One region of the Telluria sp. AC161 genome, then DNA from elsewhere that is predicted to be linked to it. Evidence: riboswitches for the same ligand, from Rfam matches in the RefSeq annotation. Region 1 holds a riboswitch; each other region holds the start of a gene.
What was found. Region 1 has a riboswitch for cobalamin ahead of ACZ0AJ_RS03970 (TonB-dependent receptor). Riboswitches for the same ligand answer to the same signal wherever they lie in the genome.

Region 1 (6,715 bases):
TGCTGGCCTTGTACGCTTCGGCAACAGCCGGCAGACGCTTGAGCTTGGTCTGGACGCCGAACGAGTTCCACGCTTCCATGAACTTGGCCTTGTCCAGCCCGTTCGAGGTTGCCCAGGCGATGATGTCCTCGTCCTTCATCAGGCGCTTGCGCTCGACGTGCACGGCGCGGAACACGCGGTCATGGTACTGCTCCAGCTTGCCCATGGCGTCGAGCGTCAGGAACAGTCGTGCTTCCGGATCGCTCGGGCCCTGGAACGGCAGCGGGATGCGGCGCATCACGATGTTGTCGCCCTGCTTCTTGATCCATGCATTGAGCGTTGGCTCGAACGCATTGCAGGCGCCGCAGTGGTAGGCGAAGAATTCGACGACTTCGACCTTCTTGCCGACGGTCTGGGTCGGCTGCGGCGCGGCCAGCACGGTGTATTCGGAGCCGACGCGTGGATCAGTCGGCGAAGCATTGGCGAAACCGGCAACCAGGGCGGCAGCAACGAGGGCAAAACGCAGAGTGCGCATAACATCCTTCCACATATATGATTGAGCGAACGATCGCGAGATTACCACTTTTTGCCCCTGCCCTGTCTGCAGGGCGCGATTTATTGCATTTGCTTACCGCTGAAACATGCATGCAAATACATCAGCCGTCCGCGCCGGGCAAAACATGGATCAGAAGTCGTAGCGCAGCGACACCTTGAGCTGGCGGCCATCGCTCGGGTAGATCCCGGCGCGGCAGCTGAACGCATAGCTGTAGTGCTGACGATCGAGCAGGTTCAGGCCCGACACCGACGCTTCCCATGGGCCGAAGCGGCGCGCATAGCGGGCGTCGACCGTCGTGTAGGACGGCACGCGGGCGTCGCAGCTGTTGGCGAAGTCGTCGCCAAATCGCTGGCTGGCCACCCACTGCGCGCCGATATCGGCGGTCTGGCCATTGCCCGGTGTCCAGGCCAGGCGCGTCGTCACGACGTGCTTGGGCACCAGCACCATCTCGCGGCCGGCGTTCGGACCATCGCGGAACTCGGACTGCACGTACTGCCAGGCGCCCGTCAGGCGCAGGTTGTTCGCCAGAAGCGCGTTACCTTCGACTTCGACACCCTGGCGGCGGGTGGGGTCGAGATTGGTGTTGATGCCAAAGCCACCGGCGAGCGTCGGATCGAAGAAGATTTCGTTCGTCAGGCGGTGACGGAACACGCGGGCCGTGGCCTTGCGCGCGTCGTTGCCGAAGGCGACGCCCAGTTCGAGGTCGCGCGAGGTTTGCGGCGCCAGCACGTCCGTTGTGGCGCGGTACGAGTTCTCGTCGATATTGGCAATGCGGTAGCTGCGGCCAGCCTTGGCGAACACGGTTACTTCGCGCGCGACGTCGAAGCTGCCTTCGACCGTGAACGCGTTGACCGACTGCCCGGTGTCTTCCGGGGCGGTGAACGCGAGCGGGTCGGCGTACTCTTTGTCGAAACGTTCATGGCGCGCGCCGACGGCCAGGCGCGCGTTGTGCGGCGCGTTCCAGGTCAGCTCGTCACGCACGTAGATCGCCTTGGACTCCTGTTTCGCGTCGCCGGCCGAGAAGCTCGACGTGACTTGGCGATCCCAGCGGGTCAGGTCGATGCCGGTGACGAATTCGTTGCGCTTGTCGCCAAGCGTGGCGGTATGGCGCAGACGTGGCGAGAACTGGGTCTGATCGGCCTGGTAGCGCGAGGCCGATGGGAAGCCCGAGAACACATACGTCGAACCGACATCGCGCTCGCGGTGCGACAGCTCGGCTGCCAGTTCGATGGCGCCGATGCGGTGTTCAACGAAGGCGCTGACACGGTCGGTGTCGAGCGAGCCGAAGTCATCCGGCGTATTGCTCTGGGTCGGGTTGGCCTGGAACTGTGCCTCGTTCAGCGAACCCGGCAGGCGCGAGTCCGAGCGCGAGCTCTCGAAGCGCAGGCCGGCACGGCCGTTCGCGGCGTACGCATATTGGACGCCGCCGCTGAAGCTCGTTTGCTCGTACTTGTTATTGTCGCGGTAGTTGTCGGTGCGGCGGTCGGCCACGGCGGCGTCGAACGACCACGGGCCGGCGCCATGCGCGATCGAGGCGCGCAGGTCGAGCGCGTCAAAGCGCCCGCCTTCCACGAACAGGGTGCCGCGCGTGCCGCTGCCTTGCGGACGGCGGGTGAATATCTGGATCACGCCGCCGGTGGCGCCATCGCCGTACAGCACGCTGCTGCCGCCACGGGTGATTTCAATGCGCTCGACCGTGTCGACCGGGATGCTCGAGAGCACCGTATTAGCCAGCTCGTTTTCATTCAGGCGCACGCCATCGACCATCACCACCACGTTCTGCGCGCTGTTGGTGCCAAAACCCCGCAGGTCGAGGCTGAAGTCGGGCGAGCCGTCCAGGCTCTGGCGGCCGAAGACGCCGCCGATCTTGCGGATGGCGGCATTGACATCGGCCACGCCAGAGGTGCGGATCTGGTCAGCCGTGATCACGGTGGCGCCGATTGGTGTGGCGGTGGCCGGGAAGCGGGACGCGGTGACGACGACCGGCGCCAGCGTTTCCTGCGCAGTAGCGTTGACAGCGATGGTGGCGAAGGTGGACACGGCGAAGGCGCACGCCACGGCGAGGGGCGCGCGGCGCGCGGGAGCTGCAAAAGTCATGATGAGTGTGTTCTCGGTAAAGGGCGCCCCGCTGCGTCCCCGCAGCCTGGCGTCGAAGGAAGCGCATCGCGCTTCCACCTGTCCTGGCCGGTATCCGGGCTGGCAAGCGGACGCCCTCACCTTCCTGTCGTGCGGACAGTGGTTATCGAGATTGTCTGCCGCGGCGCAGGATGTGCGGACGCGGCGCTTGTTGACCGTTGCGGGGGCAGCACACTTCCAGGACGGCGCGCAGCGCAGCCCTGTCGTGTTTCCCGTTTAACTTCGCGCGCTGGAATGCGCGCGAGAGCACCAAAACGGCGCGATTATACCGTGTCGGCACGCGCCCTGGCAGGTCAGCTGCCGCGCTTGCCGCGCGACTGCTCTTCGAGCTTGGCAGCGAGCTTCTCGGCGGCCAGACGGGCTTTCTCGGCCACTTCGGCTGCGTGCAGGGCCAGGCTGGCTGCGCGCGAATCCGGCGTTTCCAGGCTGATGCGCCCCAGGGCGCCCTGGCGGTAATCCTGCAGCAGCGAGTGCGCTGCCTTTTCGTAGTCGTATTCGCCGCCGCGCACGCGGAAGCCCCGGCGCATCGCCACGCCTTCGATGACGCCCACGCCATCCATGCCCTCAGTTTTCAGGCCGTAGCGCGCGGTGAGCAGGTGCGGGTAGCGCTGCAGCAGCAGTTCGCCCAGGTATTCAGCAACTTCTTCTTCGACCAGCGCATTGGTGCCAATGGCATGGCTGGCTGCCAGCATCAGGCCATCGGTGGCCATGGCAATTTTTGGCCACAGCATGCCGGGCGTGTCGACCAGCACCACGTTCTTGTTCAGGTAAAGGCGCTGCTGGACCTTGGTCACGGCCGGCTCATCGCCCACCTTGGCCACGCGTTTTTTCAGCAGTGCGTTCATCAACGTCGACTTGCCGACGTTGGGGATGCCCATGATCATGATGCGCAGCGGTTTCGTTGGCACGCCGCGGTGCGGCGCCAGCGACAGGGCCAGATCGGGGATGCGGGCGACGTCGGCCGGCTTCTTGGTCGTCATCGGGTAGGCCGTGACACCATCCTGCGCATCGTAATAGGCTTTCCAGGCGGCGGTAGCGACCGGATCGGCCAGGTCAATCTTGTTCAGGATCTTGAGGCTGGGACGCTGGCGGAACTTGCGCAGCTGGTCCACCAGTGGGTTGCAGCTCGCCTCGGGCAGGCGTGCATCGAGGACTTCGATCACCAGATCGATGTTCTCCATCTGCTCGGCCGCTTCCTTCTTGGCCGCGTTCATGTGGCCCGGGAACCATTGTATCGACATGCTGTTGCTTTCTTTATCTTTCGTTCAGGGTGCTATTTTACGCTGGTGGCGCACGCGAGCGTGGCGAACCCGCCACAGCTGGTCTTTCTCTTGCGCATGACGTTGAGCCGTTGCAACACTGTTGACATATTCGGCGTGCACACTTGCCCTTGGCCACGCACGGTGGCGGGCCGCCAGCGGAGACGACATATGCGCGCACGGGACAGACTGAAACGATCGATGGTGCGCTGGTATGGCGTCGGCTTGCTGTGCTGCGCCATCGCGGTGTCCGCGCTGGTCGAGTTGCCGCTGGTGCCTTACTGAACCAGCCCCGGTTCGCTGCAGTCAACGGGCGGCAAGGTGGCCGCCGGATCGAACGCCGCCAAGCGTTCGCGCGCTGCCGCGCGGTCTTTCGCATACTCGGCCAGGTAGCGGCTGCGCTCCTCGCTCTGCCATACGTGATCGGGCACGCCGGCCAGCAACAGCGTGCGGCTGACCAGCACGGCGCCCTCGCGGCGCGCCAGCAGCAGCCGGTCCGGGTCGGCGTTCTCACGCAGCAGATAACCTTCGACATCGCGCAGCACAAGCGGCAATGGCGGCGCAGGGTCGGCGTCGTGCAGCAGCTTGCCGTGCACGCGCAACGCTACCGACTGCGTGCCCTGCCCCAATAGTTCGTTGAAGCTCGCCAGCGCGAACGGGCGGCCCAGCGCATCGTCGATGCGGCCACTGACCACGTAGCGGCCAGCCAGGCGCACATCGAGCGGCAGCGTGAACTCGAGCGCGTCCGCGCCGATCGCTTCACGCGGCGCGCCCGTCCAGATGGCGGGCAGCTCGGGTGAATGGATCACATCGAACAACACGACACCCGCGCGGCCATTGACGCTGAAGCGTACTTCACTACGGATGGTGCCGTGAAAGCCCGCCAGTGCACTCGCCTGCGGCGCGAACGTGGCGCGCCAGTAATCGCCATCATCCTGCGAAAACGCCAGCGTCACGCGGGGCGCGGGGCGCGCTCCCTGCGCGACCATCCCCTGGGCCAGCGCGCGCGTGACCACCAGCGGCAGTGCGGCGCCGTGCGCGTCAACAGCGCGCAGCGACAATTCGACCGTTTCGCCCGCCGCCAGGTAGACGCGCGACTGCGCGGTCTGCACCAGCACGCCCGGATCGCTGTCGCCGCCGTCGACACGCATCGGGTTCGATTCGCGCACCGGCTGGTTCGGATACAGCTGGTCGGGATGCTGCGCGGCCGGACGCGAAGTGTGCGGGTAGCGGGTGTGCTGCAGGTAGCTGCAATAGGTGTGCTGCGTTAATCGGACCTGCCCGGCAAGCTGGCGTCGACGCGCAGTACGGTCGTCGCCGGCAGGATTCATGACCGGCACCGGACCGAGAAAATGCAGGCCGGCCGGTGGCGCCGCCGCTGCACGTGGCAGCGCCGGATCGTCCTGGTGCCAGAACAGCCCGACCACGAGCGCAGCGGCGACGACCAGCGCCAGCCAGACATGGCGCAAACTAATTGGCCGTATCGACCATCGCTTCACGCATGACTCCGATGATGCCAGCCCAGTTGCCGTCGCCATAGTGATTGAAGCGTTCGCCGTCGTCGCGGAACACGACCGAGTGCCAGCTCCACTTGACGCTGCCGCCCTGGTTTGGCGCGGTGCCCAGGCGCAGGTCGTCGCACAGCCAGTCGCCGGGATTACACAGCGAACGGCCCGCATTGCCGGCCACGCCGCCGCTGCTGTGATACGCCACGACCTCGTCGTCCTGGCCTGGCAGCACGAACGAGTACGCGGTGCCACGCGCGCCCGCGTAGCGATAGAACCAGACGTTGCGGGTGTCGTTGTGGTTGTACATGGCGCGCGCGGTGCTGGTCTTGAGGTCTTGCACGAGCGGCTCGGAGGTGGTCCAGGCGCCGACGTTGGCGAGCTCGGAGCCGCCCGCCGCGCCAGCTGCGACGCGCACCCATTTGAGGTTCCAGCCGGTCTGCACGCCACCGCTGGCGGCGCACACGCCGCTGGCGTTCGCGCTGGCGTTCGTCACGGTGCGTGCCGAGCCGCCGTAATTGGCCAATGTGTAGCCAAGCAGCAGGTCGCCCGCGCTGTAGGCGGCGATGTAGCACCAGTTCTGGCCCGTGCAGAAGCAGTCGAGCGCATCGCGCACGCGCCCGCTTTGCGAGGCAATGCTGCTGCGGCCATCCCAGTTGACTGCCTGCTTGTTGATGCCGGCCGGGGTAGCGCCCGGCCCCAGTAGCGAAAGTCGCTGTAGTTGCCAGGCGCGCCGCCGCTGCTGCGGCCATTGATCCAGAGCGTGTAGTTGGTGGCGCCCGCCACGGTGCTGGCCAGCAGCAGGCACAGGGTGCAGAAGATGTAGAGGGCGTACGGGATGCGGCGGGGGTTCATGCTGGTCTTCTCGCTCATGCTGGTCTCCTCGTTGCCCGGCGCGTGCCGGTGCTACGTTAGAGAGCAGAATACCGCTGTGGTTCCCCGACTATTCGAGATCGGCCAGCACCTTCAGGTGCGCCACCACGCTGCGCGCCAGCGACGACAATTCGTAGCCGCCTTCGAGACAGCTGACGATCCGCCCGCCGGCGTATTCGTTGGCCACCGCCACGACCTGCCGCGTGATCCACGCGTAGTCCGCCTCGACCAGCCCGATGCCGCCCATGTCGTCGTCGCGATGGCCGTCGAAGCCGGCCGAGACAAAAATCATCTGCGGCTTGAAGGCATGCAGCGCCGGCAGCCACTGCTCCTGCACCAGCTGGCGCACGGTATCACCCTCGCAGCGCGCCGGCACCGGTACATTCACGCAGGTGGCGGTAATCGGT
Region 2 (6,715 bases), 3.4 Mb from region 1:
TTCTGCACGTGTTCGACGTTGCCGGATGCGCGCAGCCGGGCCAGCCCGTGAAATCGCTCGCCGACGGCGATGCCGGATTCGACCAGCGCAATGGCGCAGCCGGCCAGCAGCGCCACCAGCGAAGGCGTGAGCAGCCAGCTGACGGCGTCGTGCAGCCAGGCATAGGACAAGTGATCGATCATGGAGTACTCCTTACAGGTTGAGGGATGCTGCGGCCGCGCCACAGGCCGAGCGCAAACAGGGCGAAGCAGGCGGCGAGGATGACCAGGACCTGCACGATGCGCAGGCCAGGGAGCGGCGCGGGTTCGGGTTGTTGGTTGAGTTCATACACGCGCATCGCTGGCGGAGCCGCCGGTGCGGGCGCAGATGGCGCCTGTCCCTGCTGCGCGTCGGCGCGTGGTGGCGCCTGCAGGGCCGACGCCGCTGCCGGCGCGCCGGCCGGCACCGCGGCCGCAAGCGCCGGCAGCATCTCGCCGCGTGCCTTTGCCAGCGTCACGCCAAGCTGCTGCGCGTCGCCACGATCGAGTTGCGGCGCCAGCCAGCCCCACATCGGGTGATCCGGCGACGTGTGGCCGCTACCCGGCAAGCCGTTGGCGGCGACCAGGCGCGCCAGCTCGCCGCCCATCGTGCGGATCGTTTCCGGGTCAGTCTTCCAGAAGCCTTTTTCGGCGGCCACCATGAACACGGCCAGCATGTGCGCCTTGACGTGCGCGTTGTGGCGCTGGCCCAGGAACTCGGGCAGGCCGAGCTTGTGCGCATCGTCGAAGTAGACCGCCTTGACCTCGTCCCAGGCCCAGTTCTTCACGAGATCCGGGCGCGTGACCTGCCAGCCCCACAGGTTCTCGATGAATTCCTGGCCCATCGTGCGTGCGCCCGAGTAGCCGTTGTCCATCAATGGGCGCAGCCACGCAGGGTTCAAAAAGCGCCCGCGCAATTCGCCCAGCAGCGCGGTGGCCAGCGGCTCGACGTCGGCCTGGCCCGGCCGCCCGTGCTGCAGGATCAGCGCGTCCGGCACGCGGCCGGTGCGCGTCTCGACGGCCAGCGACAGGCCGCCCAGATAGTCGAAGGCGTCGTTGTTGTCGAGCAGGCCGTACAGATTGCTCGCGCGGCCGTGGTAGGTGCGGTGGATGCCGTCCAGCGCCACGTCGAACGCGCGATGCTGCGCGTCGCCGTCGGCATCCAGGCCGTACGCATGGCCCATGCGATTGCGGTAGGCGCGGCCGATTTCCTCACGCTCGCGCCAGGCGCCCGAGCGTTCGGTCAGGCGGTTCACGCCCGTGCCATAAGCACCCGGCGCATCGCCGAACACGCGCAGCGCAGCGCCCTGCCCTGCTTCGATGGTCGATGCCCCGCCCGCGACCAGCGCGCGCTGGCGCACCAGCCATTCGCGCGCGACCCGGTTGTCCTGCACGGCTTCATTGCCCCAGGCGGCGCCCTGGAGCGGCGCCAGCGCCGCTTGCAGCGCCTCGCGCAGGGCCGGGTCCTGCCGCGCCATCGATTCGGCGGACGCCGCCAGCGCCAGCCGGCCGGCGCGGTCAATCAGGCGGATCAGATTCGGATACAGGTCGCGGAAGAGGCCAGACGTGGTCACCAGCGCATCGCGCCGCACGGCGCCCGGCACCAGGCGCACATCGGTGACGATGCCGCGCGCATTCCAGACCGGCTCGGCGCCCATCATGGCCAGTGCGAAGCCGACCATCACGCCCTCGTCACGCACCGCGTCCGACGCCCACAGGATGATGCCTTCGCTGCCTTGCTCCCGCGCGGCGTCGCCCTTGCTGCGCGCCATCGCCTTGGCCGCCATCTTTTGCGCCAGCCCGAAACCCAGGCGCGTCGGCAGGATGTCGCCATCGACCGCGTGGAAGTTGCGGCCGGTCGGCAACGCCTCGGGTGAACGCAGCGGATCGTTGCCCTTGCCCGGCTCGATATAGCGGCCATCCAGGCCCGCGAGCAGGCCGACCATCTCGCGCCGCGGCGAGTCGCGCAGCTTGTCGGCGATGGAGGGATCATCGATGCCGCTCTTGGTCATCGAATCGAGCATCAGGTCGAGCGACTTCTGATCCCACGGCCGGCCAAACACGTGCAGGCCAAACGGCATGAACTTCTCTTGCAGCTTGGTCAGGTAGTGGCCAACCTCGTGCGCCAATAAATCGTCATCGGCGGCATCGAAGCCGATGCCCCGCACTTCGAGCACGTCGGACATCGACGCTTCGAGTTCGGCGCGCAGGTTCAGCGCCACGACGCGCTCGCGCATCAGTTGCGCGGCCTGCGTCTTGAGCGACTCGGACGACGCGGCTTCGAAGCTCTCGACGATCTGGCGCAGCGACAGCAGCTCGTCGTACAGCGGCGTCGTCGCCAGCGGGGGCGTCAGGTGGTCGACGATGATCGCCAGGCCGCGGCGCTTGGCCTGCGTGCCCTCGCCCACGCCGTCAACGATGTACGGGTAGATGCCTGGCAGGTCGCCTGCGATCAGGCTGGGATAATCGTCGCTCGACAACCCAACCGCTTTACCGGGCAGGAATTCAAAGGTCGAGTGGCGCCCCACGTGCACGACAGCATCGGCCTTGAAGCGGTCGCGGATCCAGTGGTAGAAGGCCAGGTACTGGTGCGGCGGCGTGATGCTGGTATTCGCATGCAGCAGTTCTTCATCGACTTCCCAGCCGCGCGGCGGCTGCGGGCCGATGAACACATTGCCGAACGTAAGGCCCGGCACCAGCAGCTTGCCGCTGTCGACCATCACCTTGCCCGGCGCCGGGCCCCAGCCGCGCATGCCTTCGATGCCGTAGCCGATCAGGCGCCGATACAGTGGTGCGAGCGCCTTGCACGGACTGGGCTTGCTGTCATCGAGGCAGGCGCGGTAGCCGTCTTCGAGCGCATGCAGGTCGCGCGTGGCCTGCACGCGCTGCGGATGGTCGACGCCTTCGACCAGGTGCAGCAATTCCTTGATGATCGTCTCGGCCTGCTTGCGGCCCGGTGCGCGCTCGCCCTGCACTTCGGCGACCAGCACGTCGGCATGCAGGCGGCCCAGCATGCCGTCCTTCATTTCGCCCTGCACCCGCGGTGCAAGCGTGGCGAACCAGCGCGCATAGTCGGCGGCGCTGACGCTATTGACGGTGGCGCTCATCTCGCGCAGCGCGGCGCGGTCTTCGGGCAGGTTCACGCCGTGCGCCATGATCATGTCGAGCAGCGCTTCGGGCGTGGCGGGCAGATCGCCGACCGTGTAGCCGGCAGCTTTGAGCGCATGCAGCATGTCGAACAGCGACGCTGGCACGTTCAGGTTGTCGGCGCCGATGTTCTGGCGGCCCGGCGGGTGGTTGTAATAGACCATCGCGACGCGCTTGTCGGCGTTGCGCTTGGCGCGCAGCGCCAGCCAGCGGCTCACGCGCGCCGTCATGCGATCGACTTCGGCCGGCAGCAGCACCGGCGGGCGGTTCTCGATGCCGGTCAGGCGGTCGCGCTGCGACTGGCCCAGCGCCGCCACCACCATCGGCTGGCCGATGCCCTGCAGCTCGGGCAGCGCGACGCGGTACTGGACCGAATCCGGCGGCAGGCCATCGGGCGAAAGCTGCCACTGAATGGCGGTGCGGTCCGACAGGCGGATCGCCTTGAACACGGGGATATCGAGGCGTTTGAAGGCTTCGCTGACGACTTCGCGGCCTTCGGCGGCGCCGACGACGAAGTCCTGCAGCACCACCAGCGCCGCCGGCTTCGCTGGCGCGATCAGCTCCGGCAGGCGCACCAGCGCTTCGCGCGAGGCGCCGCCCCAGCGCGTGAGCAGCTGCACGCAGGCCTGGCCCTGTTCTTCGATGCGGCGGCACAGGGCCGCCGGCACCATGCCATCCATGTTCGCCAGGTCGAGCACGACGACGGTCGGGCGGTCCTTCAGACCCAGCTTGGCGGCGTTGCCCCATGCGGCAGCATCCTGCAGCTCGTTCTGGCCGACGCGCAGGCGCAGCGTTGGCTCGGGCAGCGGAGCGCCCAGTGCTGTCGATGGATGCAGCAGGTGGGCGATGAGGGCCGTGGTGTTGTCCACGCCGCCCGCTTGCCAGACGCGCCGCGCCGCGAGCCAGTGGCGGGCGGCGGGATTCGCTTCTGCCGCCTGCAACGCGGCAGGCGCCGGCGCTTCGGCAGCCAGTTCGCGCAGCAGCTCGGGCGCGAAGCCGGCCAGGCTACCGTGCGCGGCGCGCGTCATCAGGTTCAGGCTTGCTTCGCCATTGAAGGCCAGCACCGCGGTGCCTGGCTTGGCGTGGCGCGCCAGCGCATCCTTCATGCGGCGCGCCGGATCGCCGAACAGCGACACCGCCAGCACCGTGTCGGCGCCCGCGATCCACTGGCCCACCTCGCGTTCACTGGCGGCCATCAGCTGGGCCGGCGTGCGCAACTGAATCCGGTCGCGCGGGTGGCTGGCCAGGTGGCGGTGGGCGGCCTCGATCGCACCTGGCGCGGCGCGCTCGGTGACCACGGCGAACATGGTGGCGGCGTGGCTGTGGGCGCAGGCAAGCAGGGACGCGAGCAGAAGCACCAGCGCAGTACAGGCGCGGGGGAGCGAAGCAGTGTTCATGTGAACGTCGACCTTTCAGCTGCGCGCCAGGGCGCGCATGACAATGGGCAGACGTCTTCCTTCCACGCTGGGCGCAGCAAGCCATGCGCACACGCGCACGAACGCTGACGCGACCGCAGTGGCAACACAAAAGGAACGACGAACTACCAACAGGCACGCCCACACCCCGGGACGTACGCAATGCATCGTGAAGGCCGGTCTTCTGGCTTGCCGTCATCCTTCCCGGGTCCTGCCTTCCCGTGCACGGGGCACAGTGGCGTTCGACGAGGGTCGTCAGGCATACAGCAGCGGGGGCTGCGCCGGACTGGCGTGCGATGGATTCGCACACGTCACCGGCTTCCCGTTTCACCTTCCTGCAGACGAGCAGGACGGCACCATTCACTTGATTGGGCGCGATTCTACAGCCAGGGTGCGCCACTGTCACCGCATTCTTTGGCTTCTAGGGAAGCACTGATTAATTCATGGAGGCGGACTTGGCACGGAAAATAGCCACCCTGCGGCGTTGCAAATTCTCGCAATAGCTCGCTATTGCTGCGATTTGCGCCTTGCATGGCGGCTTTTTCCGCAGCCAATTCCATCCCCCAGAATAAATCAGTGCTTCCCTAGCCTAGAATGGCGGTATTGTCCGGCCAGGCCGGCACCCACTACTTCTTCGCGACCGTTCACATGATCACACGACAAGACTGCCTGGCCCTCGACGCGGCCGATCCGCTGGCTCCCCAGCGCAATGCCTTTGCGCTGCCGGACGGCGTGATTTACCTCGATGGCAATTCGCTCGGCGCCCGCCCCCGCGCGGCCCTGCAACGCGCGCAGGACGTGATCGCCGCCGAATGGGGCAATGACCTGATCCGCAGCTGGAACACGGCCGGCTGGTACGACCTGCCGCAGCGCCTGGGTACCCTGATCGCGCCGCTGATCGGCGCCGCGGCCGATGAAGTGGTGGTCACCGATTCGACCTCGGTGAACCTGTTCAAGGCGCTGGCTGCGTCGCTCAAGATGCAGGCCGACGCACCGGCGCACGCGGCCCGCCGCATCATCCTCACGGAGCGCGACAACTTCCCGAGCGATATCTACATGGCCGAAGGCCTGATCGGCTGGCTCGAGCGCGGCTACGAGTTGCGCCTGCTCGACAGCTGGGCCGACCTGCCGGCCGCCCTCGAAGGCGACGCCGGTGCCCAGGTGGCAGTCGTGATGCTCACGCACGTGAACTACCGCACCGGGCGCATGCTCGACATGAAGACGATCACGGCGCAGATCCACGCCGCCGGCGCGCTGGCGATCTGGGACCTGGCCCATTCGGCTGGCGCAGTGGAGGTTGACCTGAATGGCGCGCAAGCCGACTTCGCGGTGGGCTGCACCTACAAGTTCCTCAACGGCGGACCGGGCGCGCCGGCATTCATCTGGGTGCCGCAGCGCCATCATGCGCAGTTCACGCAGCCGCTCACCGGTTGGTGGGCGCACCGCCAGCCGTTCGCGATGCAGCCGGCGTTCGCGCCGGTGGCCGGCATCAAGCGCGCGATGTGCGGCACGCAGCCAGTGGTGGCGCTGGCGCTGATCGAATGCGGGCTGGCCGTGTTCCAGGATGTGACGATGGCGGCGCTGCGCAAGAAGTCGCTGGCGCTGTCGGACCTTTTCCTGGCGCTGCTCGAACAGGAGTGCGCTGCGCATCCGCTGGAGCTGATCACGCCGCGCAATCACGCGGACCGTGGCAGCCAGGTGAGCGTCACGCATCCGCACGGTTACGCGGTGATGCAGGCCCTGATCGCGCGCGGCGTGATCGGCGACTACCGCGAGCCGCAGGTGATGCGCTTTGGCTTCACGCCGCTGTACACGGGGTATGACGATGTGTGGCAGGCGGTGATGGTGCTCAAGGATATCCTGGACCGCAGCGACTATCAGGTCGATGCCAAGCGCACTGCGGTGACCTGAGCGATTTTCGAGCGATTCTCAAGAGAGGCCACAATGCCCTGCCCTGTTACCCCTGATTCGTCCGCCAGCAATGCCGATTTGAGTGGCTGCCCTGTCGCGCAGCCCGGCTACCACGGCGCCAAGCTCGATTTCAGCAAGGACATGAGCTACGGCGACTACCTGTCGCTCGACACGATCCTCAACGCCCAGCACCCGCTGTCGCCCGAGCACAACGAGCTGCTGTTC
Region 3 (6,715 bases), 860 kb from region 1:
CAACTTCACGCAGTCGAGTTGCAGACTGCGATCCGGACTACGATACACTTTCTGGGATTAGCTCCCCCTCGCGGGTTGGCGGCCCTCTGTATGTACCATTGTATGACGTGTGAAGCCCTACCCATAAGGGCCATGAGGACTTGACGTCATCCCCACCTTCCTCCGGTTTGTCACCGGCAGTCTCATTAGAGTGCTCAACTAAATGTAGCAACTAATGACAAGGGTTGCGCTCGTTGCGGGACTTAACCCAACATCTCACGACACGAGCTGACGACAGCCATGCAGCACCTGTGTTACGGTTCTCTTTCGAGCACAGCCAAATCTCTTCGGCCTTCCGTACATGTCAAGGGTAGGTAAGGTTTTTCGCGTTGCATCGAATTAATCCACATCATCCACCGCTTGTGCGGGTCCCCGTCAATTCCTTTGAGTTTTAATCTTGCGACCGTACTCCCCAGGCGGTCTACTTCACGCGTTAGCTGCGTTACCAAGTTAATTAAAACCCGACAACTAGTAGACATCGTTTAGGGCGTGGACTACCAGGGTATCTAATCCTGTTTGCTCCCCACGCTTTCGTGCATGAGCGTCAATCTTGACCCAGGGGGCTGCCTTCGCCATCGGTGTTCCTCCACATCTCTACGCATTTCACTGCTACACGTGGAATTCTACCCCCCTCTGCCAGATTCTAGCCTTGCAGTCTCCAACGCAATTCCCAGGTTGAGCCCGGGGATTTCACGTCAGACTTACAAAACCGCCTGCGCACGCTTTACGCCCAGTAATTCCGATTAACGCTTGCACCCTACGTATTACCGCGGCTGCTGGCACGTAGTTAGCCGGTGCTTATTCTTCAGGTACCGTCATTAGCGAGGGATATTAGCCCTCACCGTTTCTTCCCTGACAAAAGAGCTTTACAACCCGAAGGCCTTCTTCACTCACGCGGCATTGCTGGATCAGGCTTTCGCCCATTGTCCAAAATTCCCCACTGCTGCCTCCCGTAGGAGTCTGGACCGTGTCTCAGTTCCAGTGTGGCTGGTCGTCCTCTCAGACCAGCTACTGATCGTGGCCTTGGTGAGCCTTTACCTCACCAACTAGCTAATCAGATATCGGCCGCTCCAGGAGCACAAGGTCCGAAGATCCCCTGCTTTCATCCTTGGATCGTATGCGGTATTAGCGTAACTTTCGCTACGTTATCCCCCACTCTTGGGTACGTTCCGATATATTACTCACCCGTTCGCCACTCGCCGCCAGGTTGCCCCGCGCTGCCGTTCGACTTGCATGTGTAAAGCATGCCGCCAGCGTTCAATCTGAGCCAGGATCAAACTCTTCAGTTCAATCTCTGTAATGCCGTTTCCGGCATTCGGTTGGACCGTTTAATCAGTCCAAACCCTTCCCATTGGGAAGTGTTTGCTCACTCAAAATACTGACCGTTACTCATTGCTGAGCAACGTATTTCTTTTTTGTGAACATTTGATAATTTAAGTAATCAAAGACCGAAGTCTTTGGCACCCTCATCAAACGCCCACACTTATCGACTGTTAATTTTTAAAGAACTTTATTCGGTGCTGCTTCTGCTGTTTGCTACGAAGCGTTGTGTTCGTTAGCAGCAGAGAGGCGAGATTATGAAGTGTTTCTCATTTTTCGTCAACCCCTTCTTTCCTTCTTTTTCTTCGCTGTCGCTGCGTTTGAGGCGGCGTCTGCGTCGAGGAGCGAGACTATAACAAAGCCAGGATGGTCTTGCAATGCTTTCTCTTGTGATATCGTGGCCGCCGCCCATAGCGACCTTTTCATTACTCATGCATATTCCTGTTATTGCCCCGATCGCCCATGCGGCGCTGTCCCAATCCCTGGCCGCTGCGATCAATAACAAGACCAAGCCGCTTGGCAGCCTGGGGCGTCTAGAGGATCTCGCCACCCAGTTGGGCCTGATCCAGCAGACAACCCGTGTGACGATCGACCAGCCTGCCATCCTCGTTTTTGCCGCCGACCATGGCGTGGTCGCCGAAGGCATTTCCGCCTATCCCCAGGACGTCACCTGGCAGATGGTCGAAAACTTCCTCACCAATGGCGCGGCCATCAATGTGTTCGCGCGCCAGAACGGCTGCGCGCTGCGCGTGATCGACGCTGGCGTGAACCACGACTTCGGCGTGCGCGCTGGTCTGCTCGACCGTAAAGTCGCCAACGGCACGAACAACTTCGCCGTCGAACCGGCAATGTCGGCGCAGCACTGTGCTACCGCCCTCGAACACGGCATGGCCCTGGCGCGCAACCTGCCCGGCAATGTCGTGGGCTTCGGCGAGATGGGCATCGGGAACACGACCGCTGCGGCAGCGCTGATGCACAAGCTGACCGGCCAGCCGGCGGCTGCCTGCGTCGGCGCCGGCACCGGCCTGACGCCTGACGGCATCCGCCATAAAGAGCGCGTAGTCGCCGCGGCCATCGCGCATCACGCCAGCGTACACGAACCGCTCGAGGTCCTGGCCACCTTCGGCGGCTTCGAAATCGCGATGATGGCCGGCGCCATGCTACAGGCAGCCAGCCTGCGCAAGGTGCTGCTGATCGACGGCTTCATCGTCACCAGCGCGCTGCTGGTCGCTGCGCGCCTGCAACCGGCGATCCTCGACTATTGCGTGTTCGCGCACTGCTCCGGCGAGCATGGCCACGCTCTGCTGCTCGATCAGCTTGGGGCACGGCCGCTGCTCGACCTGGGCCTGCGCCTGGGCGAAGGCACTGGCAGCGCCCTTGCCCTGCCCCTGCTGCACGCAGCGGCCAACTTCCTGAGCGAGATGGCGACCTTCGCATCGGCCCAGGTCTCGGGACAACTGGGCGAGCACGCGGGATGATCCATCAACTGCGCCTGTTCTTCATTGCGCTGCAGTTTTTCACGCGGATCCCGATCCCGCACTGGGTCGGCTTCGAGCCGGCCTGGCTCAATCACGCGTCGCGCTACTTCCCGCTGGTGGGCATCGTGGTAGGCGCCATCGGCGCGGCTATCTATTTCATCGCCGCGCACTGGCTGCCAGCGCCAGTGGCCGCGGTACTCTCCACCGCCGCGACCATCTACCTCACCGGCGCCTTTCACGAAGACGGCTTCGCCGATACCTGCGACGGTCTGGGCGGCGGCATGACGAAAGAGCGCGCGCTCGAGATCATGAAGGATTCGCGCGTCGGTGCGTATGGCGCGATCGGTATCGTCTGCATGCTGGGCGCGAAGCTGGCCGCACTCGCCACGCTGCCGCCCTTGACTGCTGTCGGCGCCCTGCTGCTGGCCCACCCGCTTTCGCGCCTGGCCGCCACGTCCCTGATCTGGCAGATGGAATATGCCCGCGCGGAAGGCAAGGCCAAGCCGCTGGCCGTGCGCATGAGCAGCGCCGAATTCGGGATCGCAACGCTCACGGTGCTGGTCCCGGCGCTCGCGCTGCTCGCCGTCGGCCTGCTCGACCTGGCCGCGATTGGCGCGGCGCTGTTTGCGGCCTTGCTGGCGACGCGCTGGCTGGCCCGCACATTCACGCGCCGGCTACAAGGCTATACCGGCGACTGCCTTGGCGCCGTGCAGCAATTGGCGGAAGTCGCCATCTATATCGCGGTGCTGGCCACACTCGGCCGCGGCGCGCTGGCCTGATGCGCCTCTACCTCGTGCGCCATCCGAGACCGGACGTGCCGGCCGGGCACTGCTACGGCCGCACCGACCTGCCGGCGCAGGCAACAGACACCGCACGCGTGCTGGCGGCGCTGAATCATCAGAACCTGCCAGGCGCAATGCCGGTCTACGCTAGCCCTTTGCAACGCAGCGCCGTATTGGCGCAGCAGCTGTCAAGCGCACCCACGTTCGACGCGCGCCTGGCCGAGATGGACTTTGGCGCGTGGGAGCTGCGCCACTGGGATGACATCGCGCGGGACGAAATCGATGCCTGGAACGCCGACCTGCTCCACTACCGCCCTGGCGGCGGCGAAAACGTCCTGCAGGTGGCTGTGCGCGTGGCCGCGTTTCGGGCCGACATCCAGCGCGCAGGGTGCGCCGCAGCACTCGTCATCTGCCACGCCGGCGCCATGCGCCTGCTGTACGCCATGTCCGGCGGCGGTACATTGGAGGATGCTGCGCTGCGTGCGGCATCGACACCACACCAGATCGGCTACGGCGAAGTCATGGTGCTGGAAATATGACAATGCCCGGTTCAACCACCTTATAATGAGCGCGTTTTGGTGCTCGCGCCTGCGTTCGCAGGTGCAGTTAAACGGGAAACACGAAGCCCTTCACAGGGCCAACGCGTGCTGCCCCCGCAACGGTAAGCAAGTGCTGCAGCCTCTCATCGGGTCCTGCGGCAAACCGCCCCCTCATACCACTGTGCTTTTCTGAGCATGGGAAGGTCGGACGGCCATACTTGTCAGCCCGGATACCGGCCAAAAGGTGGATACGCGCACAGCGCGATCCTTTGAATCCAGCCCACGGGGACGTCGGCGGGATGCCTTTGATAAGAACCACTCATGAATTTTCCAGTAAGCCGGCAAGCGGCCGCCGTGTCGCTCGCACTCGCCCTCATCTCGTCCACCGCCATCGCCGAAGTTGCTGACACCGTCGTCGTCACCGCGACCCGCACGCCGCAACTCGCTGCGGACCTGGTCGCCGACACCACCGTCATCAACGCCGAAGAAATCGCGCGCTCGGGCGCTGGCTCGGTGGCCGACATCCTGCAGCGCCAGCGCGGCATCGAGATCGCCCGCAACGGCCCGGCCGGCACCACGACCAGCGTCTATGTGCGCGGCGCAAACGCCAATCAGATCGTCGTGCTGCTCGACGGCGTGCGCATCGGCTCGTCCACCACCGGCACCGCCAGCTGGAATGCAATCCCGCTGGGCGCCATCGACCGCATCGAAATCGTCTACGGGCCACTGAGCACGCTGTACGGCGCCGACGCCATCGGCGGCGTGATCCAGATCTTCACGCGCAAGGGCGAAGGCGCACCTGTCGTCACCGCTTCGCTCGGCGCGGGCAGCAACGCGACGCTGCAGGGCGATGCAGGCATCTTCGGCAGCAGCGGTGGCCCGAATGCCATCAACTATGCCTTCGGCGCCGGCTACGAAGAGTCGGACGGCTTTTCGTCAACGCGGCCCGGCGCGTCAGGCTACAACGCCGACGAAGACGGCTATCGCCGCCGCAACGCCAACGGCCGTGTGTCGATGGCGCTCGCACCGGGCCACGAGATCGGCGCCCAGTTCCTGGTCAGCCGCACGTTCAGCCAGTACGATGCCAGTGGCTCCGGCAGCTACGATGTGCACAGCGACTCGGACATCAATACCGCAGCCGTCTACATGACCAACCAGTTCCTGCCGAACTGGCGCAGCACCGTGCAGTACGCGCGTTCGGAAGACAAGTCGGGCAACTTCAGCAATGCCACGGCCAGCGGCGCCAGCCAGATCGACACCAAGCAGAACGAATTCTCGTGGCAGAACAACGTCGCCATCGGCCAGGATACCCTGCAGCTGCTGTTCAACCACCGCAAGGAAGAAGTCTCGTCGATGCGCCAGACGCGCATTACCAATTCGTATGCCGCGGCCTACTCGGCCAAGCGCGCCAATCACCTGTTCGACGTCAGCGCGCGCCAGGACCGCTCGGTCTACGGCAGCCAGAATACTGGCGCCGCCGGCTACGGCTACGAGTTCGGCAACGGCCTGCGCGCCACCGCCAGCATCGGCACGAGCTTCCGCGCCCCGACCTTCAACGAGTTGTACTTCCCGGGCTACGGCCTGGCGACGAACAAGCCGGAAAAAGGCCGCAACCGTGAAGTGGGCCTGCGCTACGACGGCAACGGCTACACGCTCGACGCCACGTACTTCCACAACCGCCTGACCGACATGATCGTATCAAGCACGCCCTGCCCGGATGGTATCAACCGCAGCTGCGCCTACAACGTCAACGAAGCGACGCTCGAAGGCTTCTCGCTGGCCGGCAGCACGCGCCTGATGGACGTGAACCTGCGCGCCAGCCTCGATTGGCAGGATCCGCGTGACGACACCACCGGCCGCCAGTTGGCGCGCCGCGCGAAGAAGCACGCCAACTTCGCGGCCGACTACGTGATGGGCCAGTTCAAGAGCGGCGCCGAGCTGACCGTGTCGGGGGATCGTTTCGACAACGCGCCCAATACCAGCCGCCTGGGTGGCTACGGCTTGCTGAACCTGTACACCACGTACCAGTTCACGCCCGACTGGTCCTTGCTGCTGCGCGTGAACAACGTCACGGACAAGAACTACGAAGTGGCGCGCAACTACGGCACCAGCGGCCGCACCTGGTTCGCGTCGCTGCGCTACGGCATCCGTTAAGCTGGCATTTTCCGCCCGCGGCGCACGCGCCGCGGGCATCGATCAACTATCAGGGCCCGCATGCAAGCACCCGTCCCGCCATTACGCCAACGCGCCACGCTCATCGTCGGCGCCATGCTGGTCCTGGCCATCGCCACCCTGCTGTTCTCGGGCATGACCGGTTCCATCCGCGTGCCGCTCAGCGACATCCCCGACGCCCTGCGCCAATTGGCCAATGGCCAACCCGAATCCCTGTCCGCATCCCTGCTCGACCTGCGCGCCAGCCGCGCGCTGGTGGCCTTTGCCACCGGCGGCGCCCTCGCCCTGGCCGGCCTGATGATGCAGGCGCTATTACGCAATCCTCTCGCCGACCCGTATGTGCTGGGCGTCTCGTCCGGCGCCTCGGTCGGCGCCCTCCTCGCCT

Region 2: another riboswitch for cobalamin. It lies ahead of ACZ0AJ_RS19005 (cobaltochelatase subunit CobN); the one in region 1 lies ahead of ACZ0AJ_RS03970 (TonB-dependent receptor).
Region 3: another riboswitch for cobalamin. It lies ahead of ACZ0AJ_RS00075 (TonB-dependent receptor domain-containing protein); the one in region 1 lies ahead of ACZ0AJ_RS03970 (TonB-dependent receptor).

The regions. Positions count from the first base shown of each region.
Region 1 is NZ_OZ409861.1:875,799-882,513, reverse strand. Features, by position in the region: gene ACZ0AJ_RS03975 (thiol:disulfide interchange protein DsbA/DsbL) at 1-514, opposite strand, end outside; gene ACZ0AJ_RS03970 (TonB-dependent receptor) at 665-2,632, opposite strand; cobalamin riboswitch at 2,701-2,939, opposite strand; gene ylqF (ribosome biogenesis GTPase YlqF) at 2,965-3,912, opposite strand; gene ACZ0AJ_RS03960 (hypothetical protein) at 4,209-5,399, opposite strand; gene ACZ0AJ_RS03955 (hypothetical protein) at 5,401-6,243, opposite strand; gene ACZ0AJ_RS03950 (histone deacetylase family protein) at 6,379-6,715, opposite strand, start outside.
Region 2 is NZ_OZ409861.1:4,261,710-4,268,424, forward strand. Features, by position in the region: gene ACZ0AJ_RS19000 (MotA/TolQ/ExbB proton channel family protein) at 1-182, opposite strand, end outside; gene ACZ0AJ_RS19005 (cobaltochelatase subunit CobN) at 179-4,561, opposite strand; cobalamin riboswitch at 4,737-4,955, opposite strand; gene kynU (kynureninase) at 5,228-6,490, shown strand; gene kynA (tryptophan 2,3-dioxygenase) at 6,524-6,715, shown strand, end outside.
Region 3 is NZ_OZ409861.1:13,810-20,524, reverse strand. Features, by position in the region: rRNA gene ACZ0AJ_RS00095 (16S ribosomal RNA) at 1-1,328, opposite strand, end outside; gene cobT (nicotinate-nucleotide--dimethylbenzimidazole phosphoribosyltransferase) at 1,791-2,837, shown strand; gene ACZ0AJ_RS00085 (adenosylcobinamide-GDP ribazoletransferase) at 2,834-3,616, shown strand; gene ACZ0AJ_RS00080 (histidine phosphatase family protein) at 3,616-4,158, shown strand; cobalamin riboswitch at 4,179-4,414, shown strand; gene ACZ0AJ_RS00075 (TonB-dependent receptor domain-containing protein) at 4,480-6,312, shown strand; gene ACZ0AJ_RS00070 (FecCD family ABC transporter permease) at 6,373-6,715, shown strand, end outside.